One region of the Serratia sp. AR11 genome, then DNA from elsewhere that is predicted to be linked to it. Evidence: predicted binding sites of a transcription regulator. Region 1 holds the regulator's gene; each other region holds the start of a gene.

Region 1 (5,476 bases):
ATCGAGTCCTTTGTGCTGCGCGAAGGTACCGACTACGGCGAGCATGAACGTTCGCTGGAACAGAAAGTGGAAGACGTGCGCCGCCAGCTGAAAAACGGCGAGGTGCTGCTGGTGTGGTCAGAACTGCATGAGACCATCAACATCATGCCGCGCGGGCAGTTCCGCGCCGGACAAGAAGAAATTTAGTGCTTATCGGTTCTATGACTGACGGAAAAAATCAGGTAACAATGAGGGATTGCAAACCAACGCGCAGTATTTTGCCCTAGGCGAAAGGGTGTCAAACAGACCAATAATGATATCTGACACCGGCGCATTAAACACGGAGTGACCCATCACCATGTCCGCCAAACATCCCGTTATCGCAGTGACCGGCTCCAGCGGTGCCGGCACCACCACCACCAGCGTGGCGTTCCGTAAAATCTTTCAGCAGTTGAACATCCGCGCCGCGGAGCTGGAAGGCGACAGTTTCCATCGCTATACCCGGCCGGAAATGGACGCGGCGATCCGCAAAGCGCGCGATCTTGGCCGTCATATCAGCTATTTCGGCCCCGAGGCCAACGACTTTGGCCTGCTGCAACAAAGCTTTAGCGAGTACGGCACCAACGGCACCGGCCGTTCACGCAAGTATCTGCACACCTACGATGAAGCGGTACCCTATAACCAGGTTCCCGGTACCTTTACCCCGTGGGAAGCCTTACCGGCACCGACCGACGTGCTGTTTTATGAAGGGCTGCACGGCGGCGTAGTGACCGAGCACAACGACGTGGCCAAGCATGTCGATTTGCTGGTCGGCGTGGTGCCTATCGTTAACCTGGAATGGATCCAAAAGTTAATCCGCGATACCGGCGAGCGCGGCCACTCTCGTGAAGCGGTGATGGATTCGGTGGTACGTTCGATGGAAGACTACATCAACTACATCACGCCGCAGTTTTCCCGCACCCATATCAACTTCCAGCGGGTGCCGACGGTAGATACCTCCAACCCGTTCGCCGCCAAGGCGATCCCCTCGCTGGACGAGAGCTTTGTGGTGATCCACTTCCGCGGCCTGGATCAGATCGATTTCCCTTATCTGCTGGCGATGCTGCAGGGTTCTTTTATCTCGCATATCAATACGCTGGTGGTGCCGGGCGGCAAAATGGGGCTGGCGATGGAGTTGATTATGGCGCCGCTGGTGCAGCAACTGCTGGAAGGCAAAAAAATCGAATAGCTTACCGGAGCGCGGCAACAAGCCGCGCTCCTTTATCCGTCAGGACACTGCGCGGATCTCAAAGCTGTGGGTCACGCTGGCAGCCTTGCTCAGCATCAATGACACCGAACAGTATTTCTCGGCGGAAAGATTCACCGCGCGCTCGACAATTTTGTCACTTAAATCTTTACCGGTGACGATGAAATGCAGGTTGATATGGGTAAACAGTCGTGGCGCCTCCTCACGCCGCTCGGAGGTTAATTTCACCTCGCAGTCGCGCACATCGTTACGTCCTTTTTGCAGGATCGACACCACATCTATCGCGCTGCAACCTCCCACCGACATCAGTACCATTTCCATTGGGCTGGGGGCTTTATCCCCGGCGTTGCCGTCCATCAGCACCTGATGGCCAGACGCGGATTCACCCAGAAACGTCAACCCTTCCACCCACTTAACTCTTGCCTGCATACTGGTCACTCCGGTTAATTTCTTAAAATCAGACTACGCTTTCGCATAGAAACTGGCAACGGAACCTGATGCTAATCATGCTGAAGCGAGACAACACAAGACACCCGCCTCACTCTGTGCTACAAACAGAGCCGCAATAAATCTTTCCGGGACACTGATTTCAGGGAAACTCCCAGGGAAAGGCTCCTTTACCGGTATGTTAACAGAATGTAGCTTGCAGCTCTCCCGGCAAGTTAATATGCTAGGGCGACAGCGTATATTTATGACACGCCTCAAAACCTGCTGACAGCCACCATTAAAAGAACGGCGACAGCACGTTTTACAGGGAACTCTGACCCCTGTGACACAAGGCAGCGATAACAACAGAGGATAACAGCGAATGGTTCTCGGCAAACCGCAAACAGACCCTACTCTCGAATGGTTCCTGTCTCATTGCCATATCCACAAATATCCATCCAAAAGTACGCTGATTCACCAAGGTGAAAAGGCTGAAACGCTTTACTACATCGTCAAAGGCTCCGTCGCGGTGCTGATTAAGGATGAAGAGGGTAAAGAGATGATCCTGTCCTACCTTAACCAGGGGGATTTCATCGGCGAGCTTGGATTATTTGAAGAAGGTCAGGAGCGTAGCGCCTGGGTTAGGGCGAAAACCGCCTGTGAAGTGGCTGAAATTTCCTATAAGAAATTCCGCCAGTTGATTCAGGTTAACCCGGACATCCTGATGCGCCTGTCAGCTCAGATGGCAAACCGTCTGCAGATCACATCTGAGAAAGTGGGTAACCTTGCTTTCCTGGACGTTACGGGCCGCATCGCGCAAACCCTGCTGAACCTGGCGAAACAGCCTGATGCCATGACCCACCCGGATGGTATGCAGATTAAAATTACCCGCCAGGAAATTGGCCAGATCGTCGGTTGCTCACGTGAAACCGTGGGTCGTATTCTGAAAATGCTGGAAGATCAAAACCTGATCTCCGCCCACGGCAAAACTATTGTCGTTTACGGCACGCGTTAATCACTGAAAAAACGGCGCGATGATTCGCGCCGTTTTTTTATGCCCCGAGTCATCATGTGGCGCCGACTGATCTACCACCCGGAAGTTAATTACGCACTGCGGCAAACGCTGGTGCTTTGCCTGCCGGTACTGTTTGGCTTGCTGATAGGCCAACTGCAATATGGCCTGCTATTTTCCCTGGTTCCCGCCTGCTGTAACATCGCCGGGCTGGACACGCCTCACAAACGTTTTTTCAAACGCCTGATCGTCGGCGGTTCACTGTTCGCACTCAGCAGTTTGTTACTGCAGCAAGCCCTGTTATGGCAGTTGCCGCTGCCGATACTGATGCTCGGCCTGGCGCTGCTGCTCGGCGTCAGCGGTGAAATCAGCCCGTTACACGCCCGTCTGCTGCCCGCTGCGCTGGTTGCCGCCATCTTCTCCCTCAGCATGGCCGGTTCAGTACCGCTTTGGCATGCGCCGCTGTTATATGTGGTCGGCACCGCCTGGTACGGGCTGTTCACCTGGTTCTGGTTCAAACTGTGGAAAGAGCAGCCGATGCGCGAGTCGCTCAATCAGCTCTATCTGGAGTTGGCGGACTACTTCGAGGCCAAATACTCACTGCTGACCCAGCATACCGATCCACAGACCGCGTTACCGCCGTTGTTGGTTCGTCAGCAAAAGGTGATGGATCTGATTACTCTGCTGTATCAGCAGCTAAACTTTCTGCCGCACGCCAGTAACCTCGAGCAAAAACGTCTGCAACGAACCTTTCAGGTCGCGCTGGATTTGCAGGAACACATCACCGTCAGCCTGCACCTGCCGGAAGAAGTACAAAAGCTGGTGGAACAGAGCCAGGCCGAAGCGATTATCCGCCGCAACGCACAGGTGATTGCCGGCCGGCTACGCACGGTGGCGCACGATATTCTCTATCACCAGCATTCGCAGCGCTTCAATATGGGCAATGAACTGGCAGCATTGGAAAAAGTAGCGGCACAGCACCCGGATAATCCGGTGGGTCAGTTCTGCTACTACCACTTCAGTCGCATCGCCCGTCTGCTGCGTACTCAGCATCCACTCTATCGGCGTGACCTGATGGCCAATCAAAACCGCCTGCCGTTTTGGCCGGCGCTGGTCAGTTATCTGTCGTTCAAATCCAATGCCCTGCGTAATGCGGCACGATTAGGCGTCACGCTGGCGGCAGGCAGCAGCCTGGGGATGATTTTCAACCTGCCGAAACCCTACTGGATCCTGCTCACCATCATGCTGGTGAGCCAGAACGGCTACAACGCCACCCGGGTGCGCATCCAACACCGTGCGCTCGGTACTTTGGCCGGGCTGGTGATCGCCGCCGGTCTGCTGCAATTACAACTGCCCGAGGCCGAAACCCTGAGCGTGATGCTGGTGATTACGCTGCTGGCCTATATGGTGTCACGTAAAAATTACGGATTGGCGGTGATTGGTTTTACGGTGACGGCGGTCTATACCCTGCAATTACTGGCGCTGAACGGCACGAATTTCCTGGTACCGCGTCTGATCGACACCCTGATTGGCTGCGTACTGGTGTTCGGCAGTACCATTTGGCTGTGGCCACAGTGGCAAAGCGGGCTGCTGCGCAAGAATGCCCATCAGGCGCTGGAGAACGATCAGCAGGCGTTACGTTTGTTGCTGGAAGAGCAAGAGCCGGATCCCACTGCACTGGCCTACGCACGCATGCAGGTCAATCAGGCGCACAACGCGTTATTCACCTCACTGAATCAGGCGATGCAGGAACCGGGGTTTGAATCGAACTATCTGGCGGATATGCGCCTGTGGGTGACGCACAGCCAGTTTATTGTCGAGCATCTGAATGCGATGACTATCCTGGCGCGCGAGCACTATATGCTGACGCCAAAACTGGCGGAGGAGTATCTGCAATCTTGCGAGATCGCGCTGCAGAGCTGCCAGCAACGGCTGGAGTACGACGGGCCGAGCAGTGGCAACAGCATTATGCAGCCGCCGGATTTGCACCCAGATATGCCGGTGACCGAAATGGAGCGCCACCTGCGGCGTATTCTTTCACACTTGAGCGTGATGCATACCATCTCGTCATTGGCCTGGAGCCAACGCCCACACCACGGCATCTGGCTGAAACGCAAACTGCGCGATCAATAAGGGCGCCGTCTGGCGCCCTTGTCATCAATGCAACGCATTACGCGTTAATCACGTCCTGCACCGTCAACTCAAACAGCGCCATACCCTGGTCGATGTCCTGGGTCTCCACCACCAGCGAAGGGGCAAAGCGGATCACATTTGGCCCGGCATTGAGGATCATCAGCCCACGAGCAGCAGCTGCGGTCAGGAAATCGCGCGCCTTACCCTGGTATTGCGGCGTTAACTCAGCACCAATCAGCAGGCCCATGCCGCGAATATCGCTGAAAATACCGTACTTATCGCCAATTTTCTTTAACGCCTGCACGTATAGCCCATGACGCAACTCAATGCCGCTCAGCACTTCCGGCGTATTGATCACGTCCAGCGCCGCTTCCGCCACCGCACAGGCCAGCGGATTGCCGCCGTAAGTGGTGCCGTGGGTACCGACCTGCATCACCGAGGCAATCTCTTCGGTGGTCAGCATGGCGCTGACCGGGAAACCGCCGCCAAGCGCTTTGGCCGTGGTGAGAATGTCCGGCGTTACGCCATAGTGCATATAGGCAAACAGTTTGCCGCTGCGCCCCATGCCGCTTTGTACTTCGTCGAATACCAGCAGTGCCTGGTGTTTGTCGCACAGTTCACGCACGCCCTTGAGGAATTCGGCATTAACCGGAGTAATGCCCCCTTCGCCCTGGATTGGC
Region 2 (5,476 bases), 590 kb from region 1:
CATATCGAGGTCGGCGAGGCGCAAGCCGGTGAGTTCGCTGACGCGACAGCCATGAATGAAACCCATCCAGATCAGGCAGGTGTCACGCTCGGGCGCCCGGCCGGCGGCGGCTTGCAGCAGCAGACGCCCGACTTCACCCCGGGTGAGGTGCTTGCGGTGCTGTTGTGATTTGATCACGGTATTCTCCTCGAAAAGAAACGGCCGGCGGGTGCCGACCGTTGTCTGTCACAGACAGAGTGGGGGGGAGTATAGCCTAACGCGGTGTATCGGCAGTCAGGGGACGAATAAAGATGAGGAGCAGGAGAATAAGCCGATCACCCGTCTGCTAATGCCAGCGGAAGTTAAGCTTGATGGAATAACCTCCGGGCTGTTGCTCATCTTTTTCGTATTGCGCCAGGCGGCACCCTTTATCTGATTACTTGTGCTGGCCCTGCTTTTGCAGGAATTGCACGCCCTTGTCAGGGAAGTCGGTGAACACGCCGTCAACGCCCGCCTGGTTGTAAATCACGTCATACAGTTGATTCACGTTGGTCACGTAGTCCGGCAGCGCATCCGCACGGATGGTGAAGGGGTGCACCGCCAGCTTGTTGGCATGGGCTTCTTTCACCATGTCGGTCAGCACTACCTTGCCCGGCTTGGATTTCTCCGCCACCACCAGCATGTGGTAGTCCGGCCCGATGCCGTCGGCATACTGGGCAATCTGCTTCATCGCGCCCGGCTTGAACATCCAGTCATAGTCATATTCCACCCACTTGCCGTCGGCCTTCTGCTCATAGGTTTCCTGCCATTTGTTGTAGGCGATTAGTTGGATCAGCTTCAGATCCATGCCCATCTTCGGTTCCAGCTCGGTTTTAATGCGTTTCAGCTCGTTGGCGTCGAAGCATTGCAGATAAACGTTGTCACCCTTGCCGGTATAACCGTACTGCTTCAGCACCGCCAGCACTTTGCTGGAAATATCCTTGCCTTCCTGCTTGTGGAACCATGGCGCTTTGATTTCCGGATAAATACCGATGTTCTTGCCGGTTGAATGGTTCAGGCCCTGCACAAACTCGATCTCTTCCTGGAAGGTATGGACGCGGAAATCGGATTTGCCCATCGGGAAACGACCAGGGTAACCCTGCACTTTTTTACCGTTCTCAATCTCGAAGCCTTCGGTGAACTTCAACGATTTAATTTCCAGCAGGGTAAAGTCGATGGCGTAATAGCGGCCGTCTTTACGTGCGCGGTCCGGGAAACGTTCGGCGACGTCGGTGACGCGGTCGAGGTAGTGGTCATGCAACACCACCAGCTCGTTGTCCTTGGTCATCACCAGATCCTGCTCGAGGAAGTCTGCACCCTGCGCGTAGGCCATGGCCTTCGCCGGCAGCGTGTGTTCCGGCAGATAGCCGCTGGCGCCACGGTGGGCGATCACCACCTTGTCGGCAGCCTGTGCGGCGCTGACCATTGAGGTGGCCAGGATAATCCCTGTCAGCAGGGCTTTGACTTGAGTCCGCATTCTGTTGTTCTCCATATTGTAGGGGCAGGGGGTAATAAAAAGGCCGCGGTGCGGCCTTTAAATAATGCGAAAGTGGTATGACGCTTAACCGCGTTTGTTGGCAGCGATTTCCGCGTGGTGTTTTTTCTCACTCAGCATGGTCAGTAACAGCAGAACTACTGCACCGACGCTACCGCCGATCATCACCATAAAGCCGCCGTCCCAACCGAAGTAGTCAACGGTGTAGCCGACGATGGCGCTGGCTGCGACAGAGCCGCCCAGATAACCGAACAGACCGGTGAAGCCCGCCGCGGTACCGGCCGCTTTCTTCGGCGCCAGTTCCAGTGCGTGCAGACCGATCAGCATCACCGGCCCGTAAATCAGGAAGCCGATGGTGATCATGCAGGCCATATCGATGCCAGGGTTACCGACCGGGTTGAGCCAGTAAACTACGGTGGCGATGGTGACCAGGGTCATGAAGAACACGCCGGTGGCGCCACGGTTGCCCTTGAACACCTTGTCCGACATCCAGCCGCACAGCAGGGTGCCCGGAATACCGGCATATTCGTACAGGAAATAGGCCCAGGAAGACTTATCCAGCGTGAAGTGTTTCACTTCTTTCAGGTAGGTCGGTGACCAGTCCAGGATGCCGTAACGCAGCAGGTAAACGAACACGTTGGCCACGGCGATGTACCACAGCAGCTTGTTCGGCAGGATGTACTGCATGAAGATTTGCTTGGCAGTCAGCTCTTCTTCCGCTTTCTCGCTGTAGTCGTCCGGATAATCGTTTTTGTATTCTTCGATCGGCGGCAGGCCACAGGATTGCGGAGTATCACGCATCAGGGCAAAGGCGATCAGAGCCACCAGGATGGCGCCGAAGGCCGGCATATACAGCGCTGCATGCCAGTCGTTGAACCAGGCCATGCCCAGCAGGAACAGCAGTGGCGGCAGACCGCCACCCACGTTATGGGCACAGTTCCAGACCGAAACGATGCTGCCGCGCTCTTTCTGCGACCACCAGTGCACCATGGTACGGCCACATGGCGGCCAGCCCATTCCCTGGAACCAACCGCACAGGAACAGCAGCACGAACATGACCGCGATGCTCGAAGTCGCCCATGGCACGAAGCCCATGAACAGCATCACCGCGGCAGCCAGGATCAGGCCGGCGGGCAGGAACACGCGCGGGTTGGAGCGGTCAGAAACCGACCCCATGATGAATTTGGAAAAACCGTAGGCGATGGAAATACCGGACAGCGCGAAACCGAGGTCACCGCGGCTGAAGCCCTGGTCGATCAGGTAAGGCATGGCCAGGGTGAAGTTCTTGCGCACCAGGTAGTAGGCGGCATAACCGAAGAAAATCCCCATAAAAATCTGCCAGCGCAATTTACGGTACAGCGGGTCGACTTTGTCGACCGGCACACGGGAAATGTGTGCTGCCGGCTTAAAAATACTCAACATGAGCGCCTCCGATGGCTTTATCTAGTTATCACATCAATATGACCTTTTACGTTCATTTGATGATTGAGCGGATATCGAATGTGGTGTTTTTTTGTTCCATAACGAGCGTCATCCTAGTCAAAACAGCCTGGTGTCGCTGTGATGGATGGCGCAATTGTTACACTTTTATGAAACACCGGCGGATTTTGAGCGATTCGTTAACGTTATGAAATAGAAAAACGCCTAAAAATCGTGATTATGATCACATTCATGGTTTTTTGTGGACATTTGGTTTTCGTTTTGAGTTCGTTATTGTTCCTTATCAAACAAAGACCCCAATGACTGTGGCTCAATAGGCTAATAATCACGGATCCTGAGAGAGCCTCATGAGCAGCCATTCACCGGATAACGAAACGGATGTGATCATTATTGGCGGCGGCGCGACCGGTGCGGGCATTGCTCGTGACTGCGCGCGTCGTGGCCTGCGTTGCATACTGCTGGAGCGTCACGATATTGCCACCGGTGCCACTGGCCGTAACCACGGGCTGCTGCACAGTGGAGCACGCTATGCGGTGACCGACGGTGAGTCGGCGCGTGAATGCATAGAAGAAAACCAAATCCTCAAGCGTATTGCGCACCACTGCATCGAACGTACCGATGGGCTGTTTATTACGCTGCCGCAGGATTCGCTGGACTATCAACAACAGTTTATTGCCTCCTGCCACAGCGCCGGTATCAACGCCGAAGCGATCGACCCACAGCTGGCGCTGCGTCTGGAGCCGGCGGCCAACCCGGCTCTGATCGGTGCGGTTCGCGTGCCGGACGGCACTGTCGATCCTTTCCGTCTCACTGCCGCCAATATGCTAGACGCCCGTGAGCACGGTGCGCAGATCCTCACCTATCATCAGGTGGTCGGTTTGCTTCGCTCGGGTGATCGCGTTACCGGGGTGCGCGTTTTCGACCATCAATCTGCACAGCGCTACGATATTCATGCCGAAGTGGTGGTCAATGCCGCGGGCATCTGGGGCCAGCAGATAGCGGAATATGCCGATCTGCGCATTCGCATGTTCCCGGCCAAGGGCGCTTTGCTGATCCTCGGCCACCGCATCAACAACATGGTGATCAACCGCTGCCGCAAACCGGCGGACGCCGACATTTTGGTGCCGGGCGACACCATCTCGGTGATTGGCACCACCTCCACCCATATTGACTATGACCAGATCGACAACATGCTGGTGACGCCGCAGGAAGTGGACATTCTGATCCGCGAGGGGGCGCTGCTGGCACCGGAGCTGGCGCAGACGCGTATTCTGCGCGCCTATGCCGGTGTGCGCCCATTGGTAGCCAGTGACGACGACCCCAGCGGCCGCAACGTCAGCCGCGGCATCGTGCTGCTCGATCACGCCAGCCGCGACGGCCTGGAAGGCTTTATCACCATTACCGGCGGCAAGCTGATGACCTACCGGCTGATGGCGCAGTGGGCGACCGATAAAGTGTGCGAAAAGCTCGGAATCGACAGCCCCTGTACCACCGCGCAGGAAGCCTTGCCCGGTTCGCGGCAGTCGGCGGAGGAAACGGTGCGCAGCGTGGTTTCCCTGCCTGCCAGCATTCGCGGTTCGGCGGTTTATCGCCACGGCGACAGGGCCAGTCAGGTACCGGCCGGCGATCGGCTGGATAACAGCCTGGTGTGCGAATGCGAAGCGGTGACCGCCGGTGAAGTGCGCTATGCGGTAAATTCCCTCACCGTTAATAACCTGGTCGATCTGCGCCGCCGCACCCGCGTCGGCATGGGCACCTGCCAGGGGGAGCTTTGCGCCTGCCGTGCCGCCGGGCTGTTGACGCGTTTTAACGTCACCACCCCGCAGCAGTCTATCGATCAGCTATCGCATTTCCTTAACGAGCGTTGGAAAGGGGTAAGACCGATCGCCTGGGGCGATGCGCTACGTGAAAGTGAGTTTACCAGCTGGGTTTATCAGGGATTGTGCGGGCTCGATGCCCGGAAGGAACAGGAGGCCGATGATGCGATTTGACGTAGTGGTGATTGGCGGTGGCCTGGCAGGCATGAGCTGTGCCATTCGATTGGCAGAGCAAGGCAAGCGCTGCGCCGTGGTCAGTTCTGGCCAAAGCGCACTCTATTTTTCATCCGGATCGCTTGATCTGCTGGCGCAGCTGCCCGACGGCACCCTGGTGGAATCACCGTTGATGGCGCTACCGGCACTTGAGCTGCAAGCGCCACGGCATCCTTATGCGCTGATCGGCGCTGAACGGGTGGCCGCACTGTCAGATGATGCGGCTCTGCTGTTGCAACGCTGCGGCTTGAGCCTGCAAGGCAGCAATGAGCGTAATCATCTGCGGGTGACTCCGCTGGGTACGCGCCGGGCCACCTGGCTTAGTCCTCAGGCTATTCCGGTCACGCCGTTGGACGGCGAACTAGCGTGGAAAAATATCGCGGTGATCGGCATTGAAGGATTTTTGGATTTTCAGCCACAGCTGGCCGCCAGTTCCCTGATACAGACGCTGGGCATCAAGGCGGAAGTGGCTTATATGCATTTGCCGGCGCTG
Region 3 (5,476 bases), 1.2 Mb from region 1:
TTATGCCTGCAACCTGCGAAGGGTCAGACCATATTCTTCAGGCGGTAAATCCACTCCAGCGCCTGACGAGGTGACAGTGAGTCCGGATCCAGTGCCTCGAGCGCTTCAACCGCCGGTGAGGTTTCCTCATTCAGCAGCGTCATCTGGGTGGCATCAACGGTACCCGTCGCGGTATGGCTGGATATCGCCTCCAGCTCGCGCAGTTTTTGGCGCGCGCGTTTGATCACCTCACGTGGCACACCGGCCAGAGCGGCAACCGCCAGGCCATAGCTCTTGCTGGCGGCACCGTCCTGTACGCTGTGCATAAAGGCGATAGTGTCGCCGTGCTCCAGCGCGTCCAGATGCACGTTGACCACGCCTTCCATTTTCTCCGGCAGGGTGGTCAGCTCAAAGTAATGGGTGGCGAACAGCGTCATGGCTTTAATGCGGCTGGCCAGGTTCTCGGCGCAGGCCCAGGCCAGGGAGAGACCGTCGTAGGTTGAGGTACCGCGGCCAATTTCATCCATCAGCACCAGGCTGTTTTCGGTGGCGTTGTGCAGGATATTGGCGGTTTCAGTCATCTCTACCATAAAGGTAGAACGGCCGGAGGCCAGATCGTCCGCCGCGCCCACGCGGGTAAAGATTCGGTCTACCGGACCGATGACCGCCTTGCTCGCCGGCACGTAGCTGCCGATGTGTGCCATCAGCACGATCAGCGCCGTTTGGCGCATATAGGTACTTTTACCGCCCATATTAGGGCCGGTAATGATCAACATCCGCCGCTGAGGCGACAGCGATAGCGGGTTGGAAATAAACGGCTCGCTCAGTACCTGTTCGACCACCGGATGGCGGCCCTCAGTGATGCGTACACCGGGCTGTTCGCTGATGGTTGGGCAGGCGTAGTTGAGCGTTTCGGCACGTTCAGCCAGGTTGGCCAGCACGTCCAGCTCGGCCAATGCAGCGGCACTTTGCTGTAGATCGCCCAGGTGCGGCAACAGCAAGTCGAACAACTCTTCGTACAGACCCTTCTCGATCGCCAACGCTTTCCCTTTGGAAGTCAGAACCTTGTCTTCATACTCTTTCAATTCGGGAATGATGTAGCGTTCGGCATTTTTCAGCGTCTGACGGCGCACGTAGTGGATCGGTACCAGGTGGCTCTGCCCACGGCTGACTTGAATGTAATAACCATGCACGCCATTGAAGCCGACCTTCAAGGTATCCAGCCCCAACTTTTCACGCTCGCGGATCTCAAGACGGTCGAGGTAGTCGGTGGCTCCATCGGCCAGTGCACGCCATTCATCCAGCTCGCTATTGTAGCCGGGAGCGATAACGCCGCCGTCGCGTACCAATACCGGTGGGGCTTCGACCACTGCGCGTTCCAGCAAGTCTTGCAGTTCATCAAACTGACCGACCTGTGACAGTAGCTGTTGCACATACGGGGTTTCTACCCCTTTCAGTAACGCGTGGATATCCGGCAACTGTTGGAAAGCATGACGCATACGGGCCAGATCGCGTGGACGGGCACTGCGTAATGCCAGACGGGCCAATATGCGTTCCAGATCGCCTACCTGACGCAGCGAAGGTTGCAGGTCGCTATACAGATCCTGCAGGGAGCCGATCGCCTGCTGACGGTTATTCAATACTTTGATGTCACGGGTCGGCATATGCAGCCAGCGTTTAAGCATACGGCTACCCATTGCCGTCACGCTGCGGTCGAGGATGGCCGCCAGGGTATTTTCGCTGCCGCCGGACAGGTTTTGGCTCAGCTCAAGGTTACGCCGCGTGGCGGCATCCATGATAATGCCATCCTGCTGGCGCTCCATGGTGATGCCACGGATATGCGGTAATGAGGTGCGTTGAGTATCTTTAACATATTGCAGCAGACAACCGGCGGCGCGCAGTGCCTGATGGGCCTGTTCAACGCCGAAACCGGTCAGATCGCGGGTGCCGAACTGCAGATTCAGCTGTTGGCGCGCAGTCTCGGGTTCAAACTCCCACAGTGGGCGACGGCGCAGGCCATGGCGTTGTTCAATCAGCGACATCTGTTCAAAGGTTTCGGGGTAAAGCAGCTCGGCAGGATTGGTGCGCTGCAACTCTGCCGCCATGGTTTCGATATCTGCCGGTTCGGCCACGCGGAAACGACCTGAGCTGATGTCCAGCGTGGCGTAGCCAAAGCCGCGTGCGTCCTGCCAGATGGCCGCCAGCAGGTTGTCCTGACGTTCTTGCAGCAGGGCTTCGTCGGTGATGGTGCCTGGCGTAACGATGCGCACCACTTTGCGTTCTACCGGGCCTTTACTGGTGGCCGGATCGCCGATTTGTTCGCACAGGGCGACGGATTCACCAAGCTGCACCAGTTTGGCCAGATAGTTCTCGACCGCATGGTGAGGGACGCCGGCCATCGGAATGGGCTCGCCCGCTGAGGCACCGCGTTTGGTCAGCGAGATATCCAGCAGTTGGGAAGCGCGTTTGGCATCGTCATAGAACAGCTCGTAAAAGTCGCCCATGCGGTAGAACAGCAGGATCTCGGGGTGCTGTGCCTTGAGGCGCAGATACTGCTGCATCATTGGGGTGTGTGAATCGAGCTTATCGGTACTATTCATAAGATTACTGTTTCCAATCCATTGAATTTAAAGTTGGTTGTGATGTTGATTGTCATCATTAGGGTTCACGCCGCGGCACAAAAAAACCACTCGATAGAGCAGTGGTTGACGGCGGTAAGGATCAATAAGCCCTTAATACTGTCGCTATACTAGCCCAGCGGGCAATCGGCTGTCACAGGTAAAAATGGGAAGCTTTACGCAAAGTCGATTTGTAAGGCAGGGGAGAGCGTTGCACAGGTTAATCTTGGGGGATAAAGCGCTGCGTTGCAGATGTCATTAGTGGGCAATCAAAGCAATGTGTTACCCCAATCAGGCGATCTGTCCCGAAGAGTAACCCAGCCCTGTCTGAGCCTGACCTGCCAAACCAGCCCCAAAAATTTTTCCATTTACCTCTTCTTTTCCAACCCCCCGGATCGTCATATCTTGCTGAAGTGTTCTAATCAAGGGCGAACGATTTTATGCTCATCAATCGAACGATGGATGACCCCGCGCACAGAATTATCCATAAATACTCTGCATGTTTATAACTTACTGTTTATAATTGTTATTTGCTTATTTATGACGAATTAATTCAGTAATTAAAGGTTATTTGCGAGACAGATCACACTATTTTTTTATGTGAAATGTGAAGAGGGTCAATCAGGAAGGTCAAGCAGAGACGGTTCTTACTGGTGATGGCTTACCGTTCCGCTTCACTGCCTCCGTATACTGTCTGCAACCAGGGCAAAGTAACGGAAATTTTCATAAGGAATGTGCGTGAGGCAATGGCTATTGCATCTGGCAAACAAATGACACGGGGCTTTTTTGATTATCTTGAGGGATTGGGTATGGAAAAGAAAAAAATCTATCTGTTTTGTTCTGCTGGTATGTCGACTTCCCTGCTGGTTTCAAAAATGAAAGCACAGGCCGAGAAGTACGAAGTGCCGGTGATCATTGCCGCCTATCCTGAGGCGTTGGCCGCAGAAAAGGGTGCCGAGGCGGATTTGATTCTGCTTGGGCCACAGATTGCCTACACGCTCGCCGAAGTGCAAAAGCAGTTACCCAACAAGCCCGTTGAAGTGATCGACTCTGCCTTATACGGCAAGCTCGATGGCCTGGGCGTGTTGAAGGCCGCAGTCGCCACCATAAAAAAAGCTAACCAATAAAGGGGTCTGCCGTGAATACGTTAATTGCCTCGTTGGAAAAGGTCATTCTGCCCTTTGCCGTGAAAATTGGTAAACAGCCCCATGTTAATGCCATCAAAAACGGGTTCATTCGCTTGATGCCACTGACGTTGACCGGGGCGATGTTCGTGCTGATCAACAACGTGTTTCTTAGCTTCGGCGAAGGCTCGTTCTTCTTTTCAATGGGGGTGCGGCTGGATGCGTCTACCATTGAGACGTTGAATGGCCTGAAGGCCATCGGTGGCAGCGTTTATAACGGCACCCTGGGGATTATGTCCCTGATGACGCCCTTTTTTATCAGTATGGCTTTAGCTGAAGAGCGCAAAGTCGACCCGTTGGCCGCAGCGCTGCTGGCGGTTGCCGCCTTTATGACCGTGACCCCGTTTAGCGTCGGTGAGGCTTATGCCGTAGGCGCTAACTGGCTGGGTGGTGCCAACATCATTTCCGGTATGGTGATCGGCCTGGTGGTGGCAGAGATGTTTACCTTTGTGGTGCGCCGCAATTGGGTGATCAGCCTGCCGGACAGCGTACCTTCTTCAGTGTCACGCTCGTTCTCGGCCTTGATCCCCGGCTTTCTTATCCTGTCGATCATGGGCGTACTGGCCTATTGTCTGACGCTGTGGGGCACCAACTTCCACCAAATCATCATGGACAGCATCTCGGCACCGCTGGCAAAAATGGGCAGCGTAGTGGGCTGGGTGTATGTGATGTTCTCCTCTCTGCTGTGGTTCTTCGGGGTACATGGTTCAATGGCGCTGGCCGCACTGGACAGCGGTATCATGACGCCATTCGCACTGGAGAACGTCGAGCTGTACAACAAGTACGGTTCCGTCGAAGCCGCGGTGGCTGCGGGTAAAGAGTTCCACATGTGGGCGAAGCCGTTCGTTGACTCCTACATCTATCTGGGCGGGACGGGTTCGACACTGGGGCTGATTATTGCCATCTTTATCGCTTCACGCCGTGAAGATTATCGTCAGGTCGCCAAGCTGGCGACGCCGTCGGGCATCTTCCAGATCAACGAACCCATCCTGTTCGGTCTGCCGGTGATTATGAACCCGGTGATGTTTATTCCGTTTATTCTGGTTCAGCCGGTACTGACGATTATTACCACGGTGGCTTATTACACCGGGCTGATCCCGCCAATCACCAATATTGCGCCATGGACCATGCCGGTGGGGCTGGGGGCGTTCTTCAACACCAACGGCAGTATCGTGGCCATGTTGCTGAGCTTCTTCAACCTGGGCGTCGCGACCTTGATTTACCTGCCGTTTGTGATGATCTCCAACAAGGCGCAGAGCCAGATTGATCAGGCAACGGAAAGCGAAGAAGACATCGCCAAAGCGTTGAAATTCTAACTGCAGTCTGGGGCAGCAATCCGCTGCCCCGGTTTTAGAGGGGCTTCTGATGAAATATCAATTTGCTGACGATTTCTGGTGGGGAAGCGCCACCTCGGCACCCCAGTCGGAAGGGGCTGCCGCACGGGATGGCAAAAGCCAGAACATCTTCGACTACTGGTATGAGATTGCACCAGAACGTTTTCATCATCAGGTCGGCCCGTCCGAGACCTCCACGTTTTATGACAACTTCCAGCAAGATATCCTGCTGTTAAAAAACCTTGGGCATAATAGCTTCAGAACCTCTATCTCCTGGTCGCGGTTGATCCCGGATGGGGATGGCGAAGTGAATCCGAAAGCGGTGGCTTTCTATAATGCGCTGATCGACAGCCTGTTAGCC
Region 4 (5,476 bases), 2.1 Mb from region 1:
GACCAGCGCAGCGCCTTCGGTCCAGTTGATGATGTCTTCCGGACGGGCTTCCACGCGTGAAGTCGGGTTGGACAGCGGCATTACGATCGGCCGCGGGCAATGCTTGTGCATTTCGCGGATCAGTTCTTCGGTGAATAGACCCGGCTGGCCGGAAACGCCGATCAAAATGGTGGGCTTGGCGTTACGCACTACGTCCAACAGCGAGATGGCATCGCTTTGGGTCTGCCATGCGGTCAGGTTTTCGTTTTTTTGCACCAGCTTGCTTTGGAAATCGAGCAGGTTAGGCAGTTTGTCGGTCAGCAGACCAAAACGGTCAACCATGAACACGCGGGCGCGCGCTTCGTCTTCGCTCAGACCTTCGGATTTCATCTGGGCGATAATTTGCTCGGCAATGCCGCAGCCGGCGGAACCGGCACCCAGGAAGGTCACGGTTTGGTCACGCAATTGGCTGCCCGCAGCGCGGCTGGCGGCAATCAGGCTACCCAGCGTAACCGCTGCGGTACCCTGAATATCGTCGTTAAAGCAGCAGATTTCGTCACGATAGCGGTTCAGCAGCGGAGTCGCGTTGTTCTGAGCGAAATCTTCGAACTGCAACAGCACGTTCGGCCAGCGGCGTTTCACCGCCTGAATAAACTCTTCAACGAAAGCGTGGTATTCATCACCGGAAATGCGCGGATGACGCCAGCCCATATACAGCGGATCGTTCAGGCGCTGTGGGTTGTTGGTACCCACGTCCAGCACTACCGGCAGGGTATAGGCCGGGCTGATACCACCGCAGGCGGTGTACAGCGACAGTTTCCCGATAGGAATGCCCATGCCGCCAATGCCCTGGTCGCCCAGGCCGAGAATACGTTCGCCGTCGGTGACGACAATCACTTTGACGTTTTGTTTGGTGGCGTTTTGCAGCATGTCGTCAATGCGATCGCGGTTCGGGTAGGAAATAAACAACCCGCGCGCCCGGCGGTAAATATCGGAGAAATGCTCGCAGGCTTCACCCACCGTTGGCGTGTAGATGATCGGCATCATTTCGCTCAGGTGGGAGTCCAGCAGGCGGTAGAACAGGGTTTCGTTGGTGTCCTGAATGTTGCGCAGGTAAATGTGCTTATCGCTGTCGTTTTTGAAATCCTGATATTGGCGATAGGCGCGCTCAGCCTGTTCTTCAATGGTTTCCACCGCGTCGGGCAACAAGCCTTGCAGGTTGAAATGGTTGCGCTCTTCTTCGGTGAAGGCACTGCCTTTATTCAGCAGTGGGAATTCCAACAGGATCGGGCCGGCATAAGGGATGTAGAGAGGGCGTTTGCTTTCGTATTCAAGTTCCATGACTTTTGCTCTTCAACGTATCGGATAACTTTATAAGGGTGATCCTAAAAGATCGGCGAAATATGTACAGCAATTGTTATCGGATCATGAGGTAAATTGGCGTAATTATCGACGATCAAATCCTAATTTAACTAAAGAAAGTGTTTTAAGACGTGAATGGCATTGTATTTGGCTGGCGGGGCTGTTAACAGCGGTGCCGGGCGGCACCGCCAGAGTCAGGATCAGAAAGTAATGCGGCTGACATTTTGGCAGCCCAGGGCAGCCAGCGTGGCACGGGTAGCATCCCATTGGGTGAGGATGGCACTTTCTGGCTCAGCCAGCACGGCGCGCTTCACCTTTTGACAGTCGTCGCCGGAAACATTCATCAGAATCAGCGCGGCCTGCAGGGGCGGCAGACTTGGGTTGAAGGCGGCGTTTTCCGCATAACGGCCAGTGTAGATTGTGCCGTCTTCAGCCTCCAGTGCGACGCCGCTGTGGGCGTTGCTGTAGGGCGCGTGGCTCTGATTGGCAGCGTCCAGCGCTGCTTTTTCCAGTTCGTCAGTCAGCGCCAGTTGGAAACCATGATCGACCTGGTCCATCAGCAGCGTGGTGATATCCAGGTCTTTCGGGCCGAAGGAGTCCGGCAGGTAATCGCCAAGCGTTGCCGGTTCACGGCCGGGCAGACGAATTTTAAGGCTGACTCCGCTGTTCAGTTCGTTCATAAACTGACGGCAGTGGCCGCAAGGCGTGTAGTTAACGGTGATGGAGGCCAGGGCGGGTTCACCGCGCAGCCAGGCGTGGGTCACCGCACACTGTTCCGCATGAATGGTTTGTTGCATCGGAGCGCCGCTGAATTCCATATTGGCACCAAAATACAGATTGCCGCTCTGCCCACGGGCAATGGCACCGACATAAAATTGTGAGATTGGCGCTAACGAGCAGGCCGCCGCCAGTGGCAGCAGAGCGAATGCCAGAGCATCATCATCCAGCCCGCAGCGCTGCTTGATCGCGTCCACTTGTTCCGCCTTGAGCATGGCCGGGAAATCAGGCGCATCAATATAAGACTGCAGGGCGGATTGCAAGGTGGCGGGCAGTTCGCCAAAAGCGGTTTGAAAACGCGGGTGCATAGAAACTCTCTCTACAGGTTAACGGGATAACATTCTAGGCAGCCTTGCGTGAATAAAGTGTGATGCAAATCTCTTTATTGATGAAATCAATGCAATGAAAAGCATAATTGCGAGATGTCTCGCAAGTTTTAACCGTTTTAACTGAACATATGTAACAGTACCGGGAACAGGAAGGGGGCCAGCAGCGAGGTAATGATCCCGCAGATCACCAACGCCAAAGAGCCAAATGCCCCTTCCTGATAGTCCATTTCCGCGCAACGAGCCGTGCCCAGTGCATGAGATGCGGTACCCATGGCCAAACCCCTCGCCGAGCGAGTGGTGATTTTCAATAGTTTAAATAATGTATGCCCGAATACTGCGCCGAGAATACCGACGAAGATTACGCAGACGGCGCTGATTGCCGGGATGCCGCCGAGCGATTCCGCCACTGCCATGGCGATAGGGGTCGTAACCGATTTGGGCATGATGGAAGCGGCAATTTCCGGAGTCGCCCCCATCAATAAAGCGATGGCACCGCCGCTGATCATGGCCGTCATACTGCCGATAAAGCAGACGGCGATAATGGATTTCCAACGGGCGCGGATCTGGTGCAGCTGTTCATACAGCGGGTAGGCCAGCGCGACGACGGCGGGCTGCAATAAGTCATTGAGGATTTTGCTGCCCTGAAAATAGCGTTCATATGGGATGCCGGTCAGTAACAGCAGGGGAATGATCACCGCCATTGATACCAGCAGCGGGTTCAGCAGCGGCATGTTCAACCACTGCGCCAGCTTGCGTGCGGCAAAGTAGACTGCCAGCGTTAACGGCAATGACCACCAGATTTCATGGATCATTTTTCACCTTCCGCGGCATCCGGTTTGCCGACGATGCGACGTTCCCGGTGGAAATAATGCGAGGTGTAGCCCACCACTACCAGCACCATCAGGGTGCTGATAATGCAGGAAACCACCAGCGGGCCGAGGTGATCAAGGATCTGGTCATAGTATTTCATTACGCCAACGCCGATGGGCACAAACAATAGCACCATATAGCGGATCAGCAGATGACAGCCGGGTTTAACCCACCTGGCCGGCATAATTTGCGTGGAGAGCAGGGCGAACAGCAGCAGCATGCCGATAATGCTGCCGGGAATGGCGATCGGCAGCAGCGCCGCGATTGCATTGCCAGCGAATAAGCAAAGGTAGATAAGGACAATTGCCCTCAGGTATTTCCAGCACAGAGTGAATAGCTTGGCCATAACTTAATCCCGTTTAACCGATGCATTCATCATACAATTAAACTGTGACCTCCGCCACAAATCACACCATGAATTCTCTCTATGGCTGCCATGCCTGTCAGGCAGGTTGACAGCCGTAGTTAAGCCCGGTGCGCCTTTATTTAGTACTGATGATGCCTGCGCGGTATTGCTGCTTTTGTGCCAGGCGATGGCCGAGGAAAAAGAATAGCAGGCTGAACAATGCGGCAGCAATCAGCATCACAAACATCATTTGCGGTGCGGCATAGCTGAGGATAAAACCGCACAGCACCGGGTTGATGGCACCGCCCAGAGCGCTGAGGTTTTGCACACCGTAGTAACTGCCTTTCAGATGCTGTGGGGCGATAAAGTCGATAAACATATACTCCACCGGGATCACGATAATTTCCCCCAGGGTAAATATCGCCATAGCTATGGCCCACAACCAGAGTGATTGCCCGGCCAGGCTAAAACCGATCAGCCCCAGAATGAAAAACACGGTGCCCAGCGCCAGCCAGCGCAGCATGTTTTCCTGCCGCATACCCCGGCTCAGTAAATACTGCAGCGCGATGACGATGCAGGCATTAACGATCATCACCGCCCCAATGACCTGATAGGCAAACTCGGCGTTGGAAACCAGAATCAGGTATTGCGATAAATAGCCGGTGAACTGGCCAAAAACTACCGCGCCAAGCGTACTGCCGAGAGTAAAGTAAATCAGCCGGTGGTCGTTGCGCAGAATGGTCAGCGTTTGGCGGAAATTGGGCGGCGCAGAGGGCACGGCCTCAGCCGCTGCCGGCGGCGTAGTGCGTTGTCGGTGCAGGCTAAAACTCAATGCCGTCACTGTGCATAAAGCCAATCCGCCGGAAAGGTAGAAGGGTAACAATGGGTTCAGCCCTGCCACCATCACCCCCAGTGATGAGCCCACCGCCCAGCCAACGTTCACCAGCGTGTAGTTGATTGAAAAGGCTTTGATACGTTGTGCAACCGGTAGCCAGTCGGCAAAACAGGCCTTGATGGTGATGCCCAGTACCGAATAGGCGGTATGCAGGATAGCCAATACCACGATGATCCCACCCGGACGCGGGATCCACGGAATAGCGAAAAAACTTAAGGCGAACAGCAAAATGGCCGTCAGGATCAAGGTGTTTTTGTTGAACTTGTCGACCAGGTAACCGCCATACAGACTGGCGAAAATACCGATCATCAGGCTGATGCCCAAAATGATACCGACGCTTTTCGGCAGCAGGTGGAAATGCCCGGTGAGATAGATGGTAATGAACGGTAGCGTGACGCCACGCCCAATGGTCAATACCAGCGAGCTGGCCAGCAATGTGTTGATCAGCGGTGGGAATCCCTTCATGTCAGACCTGTTTATGCATACAGTAATTAAACCCGTATGGATAAGATAGCTTATTTTGGCCCGTAAGAAAGGGGATACTGAAAAAAGAGGCTACGTCGGTAGCCTCCGACACCGTGATTATTTGCCCGTTTTTGCCCGTGGTTTCCCCAACGTTATGGCGAAATTTTTGGAAGCAAGGCGCAAGTTCGACACTGGGTTCAAGGTCAGTGCCTTGCTTGGCGTTATTGTGTAGACGGAGGTCTTTATGAAAAGGAAATCAACGCCCGTATCGCGTCGGTTACGAGCCAATATGAGCAATGCGGAAAAAACGGTATGGCTACGACTAAGGGACCGCCGTTTTTATGGTTTGAAATTCCGTCGTCAGTTTCCGATTGGGCCTTATTTTGTTGATTTTGTTTGTTGGCAACGGAAGCTGGTTATTGAATTGGACGGAGGGCAACATATGGAACAGGT

The links. Region 1 encodes CRP, which controls carbon source genes, mostly activating them, when cyclic AMP is high. Its sites were predicted from a motif close to ATGTGANNNNNNTCACAT; they were not measured.
Region 2: glpT (glycerol-3-phosphate transporter) is a predicted target of CRP. The motif match lies at 3,165-3,182, and genes of this name have one in related genera.
Region 3: ACSOSI_RS03905 (PTS sugar transporter subunit IIB) is a predicted target of CRP. The motif match lies at 3,203-3,220, and genes of this name have one in related genera.
Region 4: cdd (cytidine deaminase) is a predicted target of CRP. The motif match lies at 2,484-2,501, and genes of this name have one in related genera.

What each region holds. Positions count from the first base shown of each region.
Region 1 is NZ_CM150739.1:5,099,806-5,105,281, forward strand. Features, by position in the region: gene ACSOSI_RS24135 (YheU family protein) at 1-186, shown strand, start outside; gene ACSOSI_RS24140 (phosphoribulokinase) at 338-1,207, shown strand; gene ACSOSI_RS24145 (OsmC family protein) at 1,247-1,654, opposite strand; gene crp (cAMP-activated global transcriptional regulator CRP) at 2,034-2,666, shown strand; gene ACSOSI_RS24155 (YccS/YhfK family putative transporter) at 2,721-4,796, shown strand; gene argD (bifunctional acetylornithine/succinyldiaminopimelate transaminase) at 4,834-5,476, opposite strand, start outside.
Region 2 is NZ_CM150739.1:194,385-199,860, forward strand. Features, by position in the region: gene ACSOSI_RS00885 (tyrosine-type DNA invertase) at 1-177, opposite strand, end outside; gene glpQ (glycerophosphodiester phosphodiesterase) at 416-1,495, opposite strand; gene glpT (glycerol-3-phosphate transporter) at 1,580-2,935, opposite strand; gene glpA (anaerobic glycerol-3-phosphate dehydrogenase subunit A) at 3,301-4,944, shown strand; gene glpB (glycerol-3-phosphate dehydrogenase subunit GlpB) at 4,934-5,476, shown strand, end outside.
Region 3 is NZ_CM150739.1:839,234-844,709, forward strand. Features, by position in the region: gene mutS (DNA mismatch repair protein MutS) at 24-2,579, opposite strand; gene ACSOSI_RS03905 (PTS sugar transporter subunit IIB) at 3,407-3,724, shown strand; gene chbC (PTS N,N'-diacetylchitobiose transporter subunit IIC) at 3,736-5,097, shown strand; gene ACSOSI_RS03915 (glycoside hydrolase family 1 protein) at 5,147-5,476, shown strand, end outside.
Region 4 is NZ_CM150739.1:1,690,082-1,695,557, forward strand. Features, by position in the region: gene ACSOSI_RS08085 (NAD-dependent malic enzyme) at 1-1,320, opposite strand, end outside; gene cdd (cytidine deaminase) at 1,542-2,426, opposite strand; gene ACSOSI_RS08095 (CidB/LrgB family autolysis modulator) at 2,564-3,259, opposite strand; gene ACSOSI_RS08100 (CidA/LrgA family protein) at 3,256-3,663, opposite strand; gene ACSOSI_RS08105 (MFS transporter) at 3,800-5,023, opposite strand; partial or broken gene ACSOSI_RS08110 (endonuclease domain-containing protein) at 5,268-5,476, shown strand, end outside.